Regions from separate parts of the Marinobacter sp. MIT932201 genome, predicted to be linked through region 2. Evidence: predicted binding sites of a transcription regulator. Region 2 holds the regulator's gene; the other holds the start of a gene.
What was found. Region 2 encodes LexA, which represses DNA repair genes until DNA is damaged. Its sites were predicted from a motif close to CTGTNTNNNNANACAG; they were not measured.

Region 1 (3,409 bases), 1.4 Mb from region 2:
GTCGCAGGCCAGAATGTCTTCAGGCCCCGCATCCAGAGGTGCCATTACCTTGACTTCGACGCTTTCGATGTCTTCATGGCGTGCGCCCTGCTCAGCCGCCTCCCTGAGCTTGAGAGTATTCGGGGAAGGCGCATGAGCGACGATCAATAATCTCTTTTTTGCTTCCATACCGACTCTGATCTGTATCTGAAGAGCAAAGAAACCCAATACTCACCGAGTATGAATTCATTGTGATACCAGCTCAAACCAGAGGAACGGACAGCAAGCACAGATGATCATTATTTGAGCAGCACAGAGACGAAATTAAGAGATCTGTTACGAGAACATTTAAACCATCTGAACGGATACCCTGCAAAGACTCCTGCTTACTATGGACTGAACAGTCAAAGGAGGAGAAATCAATGCATTTTCCCAACGGCAAAACGCTACACGCTCTCTATCGTCAAATGAAATACAGGAGGTGGATCAGAAACCAGCTGAAACAGGCTGGAGGGGCAGATTACCTCAGGCGCCTGGAGGTCGACATCGGTGCTGAACCGGGTCACTTCAGGAGAGAGCTGGAAAGAAGACTGATACCTGAAAGGAAATCCGAAGGTAACAGTGGCGCGGCAGGTCTGGATCTACACCTGCCGCCCCTGACATCGCTGAGGAAGGTTTAGAGAAGCTCGCCGTTCGCTTCTGCGGGCGTCTCTTCAGCGTCTTTCTTCGAGACCGGCTTGGGCATCAGCTTGTCACGAACCTTGGCTTCAATCTCGTTAGCAATGTCCATGTTTTCCTCCAGGAACTTGCAGGCGTTCGCCTTGCCCTGGCCGATCTTGTCGCCGTTGTAGGCGTACCAGGCGCCGGATTTATCCACAAAGCCTTCCTTGACCCCCATATCCAGGACTTCCGCCATGTGGTAAATGCCCTTGCCGTACATGATCTGGAACTCGGCCTGTTTGAATGGCGGGGACACCTTGTTCTTGACCACTTTAACGCGGGTCTCGTTACCTACCACCTCGTCGCCGTCTTTAACGGAACCGATACGGCGGATATCCAGGCGTACAGAGGAATAGAATTTCAGGGCGTTACCGCCGGTGGTGGTTTCCGGGCTGCCGAACATGACGCCGATCTTCATACGGATCTGGTTGATGAAGATCATCAGGCAGTTGGCATGCTTGACGTTACCCGTCAGTTTCCGCAGCGCCTGAGACATCAGTCGCGCCTGCAGGCCAACGTGACTGTCGCCCATCTCGCCCTCGATTTCCGCTTTTGGTGTCAGGGCGGCAACCGAGTCAACGATGATCACGTCAACTGCGCTGGAGCGAACCAGCATGTCGGCAATTTCCAGGGCCTGTTCACCGGTGTCCGGCTGGGAAACCAGCAGATCGTCCACATTCACGCCCAACTTCTCGGCGTAGACCGGGTCGAGGGCGTGCTCGGCGTCGACAAACGCACAGGTTTTGCCCGCCTTTTGTGCCTCGGCAATCACCTGAAGGGTAAGTGTGGTTTTACCGGAACTCTCAGGGCCGTAGATTTCACAGATTCGACCGTAAGGCAGACCGCCAATACCCAGGGCAACGTCCAGGCCCAGAGAACCAGTGGAGACCGCAGGAATGGCTTCGCGGGGCTGGTCACCCATTTTCATCACGGCGCCCTTGCCGAACTGGCGCTCGATCTGCCCAAGTGCTGCGCTCAATGCTTTCTTGCGGTTGTCTTCCATCAGTGCAAACCCTCTGTCGCCTGGGCCGCCGGGCCCCAGTTAAGGCCGGCAGCGAAATAGTGGATCGGGAATCTCTACAGCTTGACCAGTCAATTCCCTGTATATTTGAACAGTATTAAAACATAACCCGAAGAGGAGACCAACCCCTGCAGATGTGAAAGCCATCAGAGTTCGCCTACAAAATCGCTAACCCCTTGAAGAGCAAACAGAACGGCCTGGCGGCGGACCTGATCACGGTCGCCCTCGAAGTGCTTTACCAGCGCAACGGTGGTGGCCGGACTGCTACCCCATGCGAACCAGACGGTACCGACAGGCTTTTCCTCGCTACCACCGCCGGGCCCGGCGACGCCACTGATGGCCACGGCAACATCTGCATCCGTTGCCACCAGGGCGCCGGCCACCATTTCCCGCACCACCGGCTCGCTGACCGCACCATGCTCATCCAGCGACTTCCGGGTCACGCCCAGGAGCCCCTGTTTGGCCTCATTGCTGTAGGTTACCAGCCCGCCGAGCACATAGGCCGAAGACCCCGCCCGGTCGGTCAGCACCTTGGCAACCCAGCCGCCGGTACAACTTTCTGCCGTAGCCACTGTACGGCCGGTGCGCAGCAACCGCTCACCGAGGCGATTGCCTGCGTCTTCCAATTCCTGATCGCTGGCCAGCATAATGACCTCCTTCATTTCATCGCGGCGGTTATTTTCTTACAATTCACGCCTTCATCCAAAGCAAGGCTACCGGACCCGTTCATGTCAGCAGCTCAGACCGATCTTTCCAAGCACACCCCGATGATGCAGCAATACCTGAAGATCAAGGGCCAACACCCCAATGAACTGGTGTTCTACCGCATGGGGGATTTCTACGAGCTGTTTTACGAAGACGCCAAGAAAGCGGCCGAGCTAATGGACATCACCCTCACGGCCCGGGGCCAGTCCGGGGGCAACCCGATCCCCATGGCCGGCATCCCCTATCACTCTTCTGAGGGTTACATTGCCCGCCTGGTTCGGGCAGGTCAATCCATCGCCATCTGCGAGCAGATCGGTGACCCTGCCACCAGCAAGGGACCGGTTGAGCGCCAGGTGGTTCGGATCGTCACACCGGGGACCCTGAGTGACGACGCCTATCTTGAGGATCGCCGTGACAACCTTCTGGTCGCCATATATAACCACCGGGAACAGTTCGGTTTTGCCTCGCTCGACATCTCCAGCGGCCGCTTTGCGGTATCAGAGCTGGAGAACCTGGAAGCCCTGCAGGGCGAACTCCAGCGCCTGCGTCCGGCGGAAATTCTGATCAGCGAGGATTTTCCCTACGAGGAAATACTGGAGGGCTTCACCGGTATCCGCCGTCAAGGCCCCTGGCTGTTCGAATCCGACACGGCCCGCCGGGTGATTACCCAGCAACTGCAGGTGAGAGATCTGACCGGTTTTGGCTGTGAGGACCTCAATCTGGCCGTCTGTGCCGCCGGTTGTCTGCTGCAGTACGCCAGGGAAACCCAGCGAACCGCCCTGCCCCATATCCGCAAGCTGACCCGCGAACGCAGGGATGAAGCGGTGATTCTGGATGCCGCCAGCCGTCGCAATCTGGAAATCGACACTAACCTGATGGGCGGCCATCAATACACCCTGGCCTGGGTGATGGACCGCACAGCCACGGCCATGGGTGGCCGGGAGCTTCGCCGCTGGCTGAACCGCCCGTTGCGGGACGTGGAGA
Region 2 (3,409 bases):
TTGCTGGTGATGATTGCCAGGTTGTACCAGAAAAAATCAGAAGAGCCTGCCACTCTGGCTGAACTGGCCTCGCTGATCGGACCGGAACCGAATGAAATAAGTCGGCTCAGAGAGCTGGAACAGCGCTCAGGCAGCTGGTGGAACCATCTGGAACAACTGGAACGCTCTCAGAGCCGACCGCCAGCAACCAAAAAAACCGTGAGCGCGGAGAACATTATTGCGGTAGCCGCCGACACCGGCCCGGATCGCTCCGCGGCGGCCTTGCTGAAAACACTGAATGCCGTCAAACACTTTGCCGACGATCTGGAAGACCAGCACAGCGAGTGGTGAACCACTCCAATTGCCGGTTACACTGATCTGATTAACTTGAAGGTTTACTGAATGTCACCATCGTTTTTTGAAATTGTGCAACTGACCAACGGCGATTACGCCCTGCGCCGCATTGACGATGACAGTGCGCCACTGGTGAAGATCTCATTCTCGGAGGAAGCCCGGGAAATGATGGAAGACCGTGATATGTCTGTTGCTAAAGCAATGATCGCCGCAGGTATCGAGGCGGTCGGAAATGTTGCCCACGATATCGACTGGGAAGACGACGAACTGGACGCTTCAGACGCCCAGCCCTCCTACACTCTCCACTGAGTCATTAACGCTGCCTGAGAACGACCCCATGGCTGTTGCCTTCGGCAGAGGCTTTTTGCAGGGACTCAAAGGCAGCGCGGCCCAGTTTACGGGTCCACATGACCACAGCATGGCAGGTGCCTGCACTGAGGGCTCGCTCGGCCAGTTCCTGCGCGGAATAATCCGACGTTGAACGAAGCACTAGCAACTCACCAGCCACGATCCCATGCATTTTCTGCCACTTGCTGACCAATGCCTGAGGCGGATCAATCCAGGCCAGCCAGCGCTTTTCCTGGTTCAGCTGCGTCAGCATGGGCAACAGCAACTGAAAGTTTTCCACCTGGCCTTCCGGCAAGATGATTTCCGTCACATTGCCAGAGACCTTGGTCTCGTTGGATTCCGGAGAACGTCGGGCACGAATGACAGAGCGTCGCTCGCGGGCGGCGGTTGCCGGCACTGAACAGGACAGAGCATTGGGATTGTAAGCCAGATTCTGATTAAAGCTCATTTGTTCCATAATTCACCCGTTTTCCAATCTATCAGAGGTTATCCGTACTGATCAGTGCAGATCAGAGCGTCGGATAACACCCACACCCAGGCCTTCGATGAACAATTCCTGCTCGGTAAGGTCTACTTCGATGGGTGCGAATTCTTCGTTCTCGGCAATCAGGTAGACTTTCGAGCCTTCCTTGCGGAAACGCTTTACCGTAACCTCGTCGCCGACCCGGGCAACGACCACCTGGCCGTTGTGAACATCCTGGGTGCTGTGCACTGCCAGCAAATCGCCATCAAGAATGCCGATATCTTTCATACTCATGCCCCGGACCCGCAGTAGATAATCTGCCGAGGGCGAGAAGAACTCGGGCTGGAGCGTGCAGTGATCCTCAACGTGCTCCTGGGCCAGGATCGGACTACCAGCGGCAACCTGCCCGATCACCGGCAGCCCAAGATCCTCCTCTGCCTCTGGCAGCCGGATACCGCGGCTGGCCCCTGGCACCATCTCAATGGCCCCCTTCCGAGCCAGCGCACGAAGATGCTCCTCTGCAGCATTGGCCGAACGAAAACCCAGTTCAGCTGCGATTTCAGCACGAGTTGGCGGATAGCCGGTCTCATCGACGTAGCGGCGTATGATATCCAGTACCTGTGACTGCCTTGCTGTGAGTTTCATCAAGCTACTCCGTTGTATCGGGGTCGGTGCCAGTATCCGCAGTCCGGGAATGCCTGCTCCGGATAGCCTGCTTCAGGCGCCCTGTTTTTTTATACAGTAAACTGACTATATACAGTGTTTTATCCAGTGTAAAGTCAGGCCCGTGATTTTCTTGCATTGGGTTAACCATGATGATCAGCAGCGGTGTGATATGGTTAGTGTTCAAGCCCTCACAAGTCAGGAAGTAGCATGACGCAAGCCAGTAGTTGCAGGATGCCTGATATCCGAGAGACAAACGAAGGCCGGGAACGCCGCGTGGGTGTCGAGATCGAATTGTCTGGTCTGGGCTACGATGAACTGGTCACCCTGGCCGCAAGGCTTCTTGAAGGGACGGCGGTGCTCCAGTCACGCTACGTGACCAAGCTGGAGACCGCACTCGGCGAATTCACGGTGGAACTGGATTCCGACCCGATCAAGGACCTTGATCTGGCCGATGAACGCCTGCCTCAGTCGATCCGGGAACTGGGCGGCCAGGCGATGGATGTGATTGATGCTGCCGCAGAACGGGTTGTGCCCCTGGAAATCATCAGCCCACCCCTGCCTTTCTCCAGCCTGGAGACTATCGAATCTCTCGTTGAAGACCTCAGGAAAGCAGGCGCTCTGGGCAGCCGGGATGCCATCTATTTTGCCTTCGGCCTCCAGTTGAACCCGGAACTGCCCGATCTCAGCCCGGAAACAATGGTTCGATACTTCCAGGCGTTCGCGGCGCTTTACGACTGGCTCAAAGACCGGCATCAACTGGATGTCAGCCGCAAATTCACCACCTATATCGAACCCTGGCATGGGCGCTATACCGAGCTTTTGATGGAAGACAACTACCGGCCCAACCTCGGTGAGCTGATGGAGGACTACCTGGAGTTCAACCCAACCAGGAACCGGGCGCTTGACCTGCTGCCTCTGTTTGCTCACCTGGACAGTGAGCGTCTTGAGCGCCATGTTCACGATCCGCGGATCAAGAGCCGGCCAACCCTGCACTACCGGCTGCCGGATTGCGACATCGATAATCCGGATTGGCACTTTTCTACCGTGTGGAACGATTGGGTGGTACTGGAGCAATTGGCCAACAACCCGGACGACCTGGCGGACATGCGGCGACTGTTCCGGGAGCGACGGAAGCTCAACCTGCATAACCTGACCCACAGCTGGCAGGAAACCACCGACGACTGGTTGGCCAAGAACGGGTATGTCTGAGCCGTTTCCCGAACAGGAACTTGAGGTTCCCGGCCTGACCATTGGCATCAGTGGTCCTGCTCGCAAAAGCCTGGCCCATCGCCTGATCAGCCTTGGATTGCGTCTTCACGGCGCTCGTACCCACTACATCCGTCCCGGGTCGCGGGTGGCCGTAGCAATGCTTGATGGCCTGGTGCTCTCCGGCGGCACCCATGTCCATCCTGAGCGATATGGCCAGGAACCCCAGGTTACCGCAAACTATGATCGCAAACGGGATGCGACCGATCAGTCGCTGCTGGAGCAGGCCGAGGCCATTGGCATTCCCGTGCTGGGGATTTGCCGCGGCGCGCAATTCATTAACGTTTTTCATGGCGGATCGTTGTGCCAGAACGTGACCCCGCTGAGGGTCAA

Region 1: recA (recombinase RecA) is a predicted target of LexA. The motif match lies at 1,800-1,815, and genes of this name have one in related genera.

What each region holds. Positions count from the first base shown of each region.
Region 1 covers NZ_CP138917.1:1,498,447-1,501,855, reverse strand. Annotated here, with positions in the region: gene SIC15_RS06860 (flavodoxin family protein) at 1-168, opposite strand, end outside; gene SIC15_RS06855 (hypothetical protein) at 402-659, shown strand; gene recA (recombinase RecA) at 656-1,702, opposite strand; gene pncC (nicotinamide-nucleotide amidase) at 1,867-2,367, opposite strand; gene mutS (DNA mismatch repair protein MutS) at 2,449-3,409, shown strand, end outside.
Region 2 covers NZ_CP138917.1:2,850,176-2,853,584, forward strand. Annotated here, with positions in the region: gene SIC15_RS13030 (DUF6586 family protein) at 1-330, shown strand, start outside; gene SIC15_RS13035 (hypothetical protein) at 382-642, shown strand; gene SIC15_RS13040 (cell division inhibitor SulA) at 647-1,138, opposite strand; gene lexA (transcriptional repressor LexA) at 1,181-1,792, opposite strand; gene SIC15_RS13050 (amidoligase family protein) at 2,018-3,019, shown strand; gene SIC15_RS13055 (gamma-glutamyl-gamma-aminobutyrate hydrolase family protein) at 3,012-3,409, shown strand, end outside.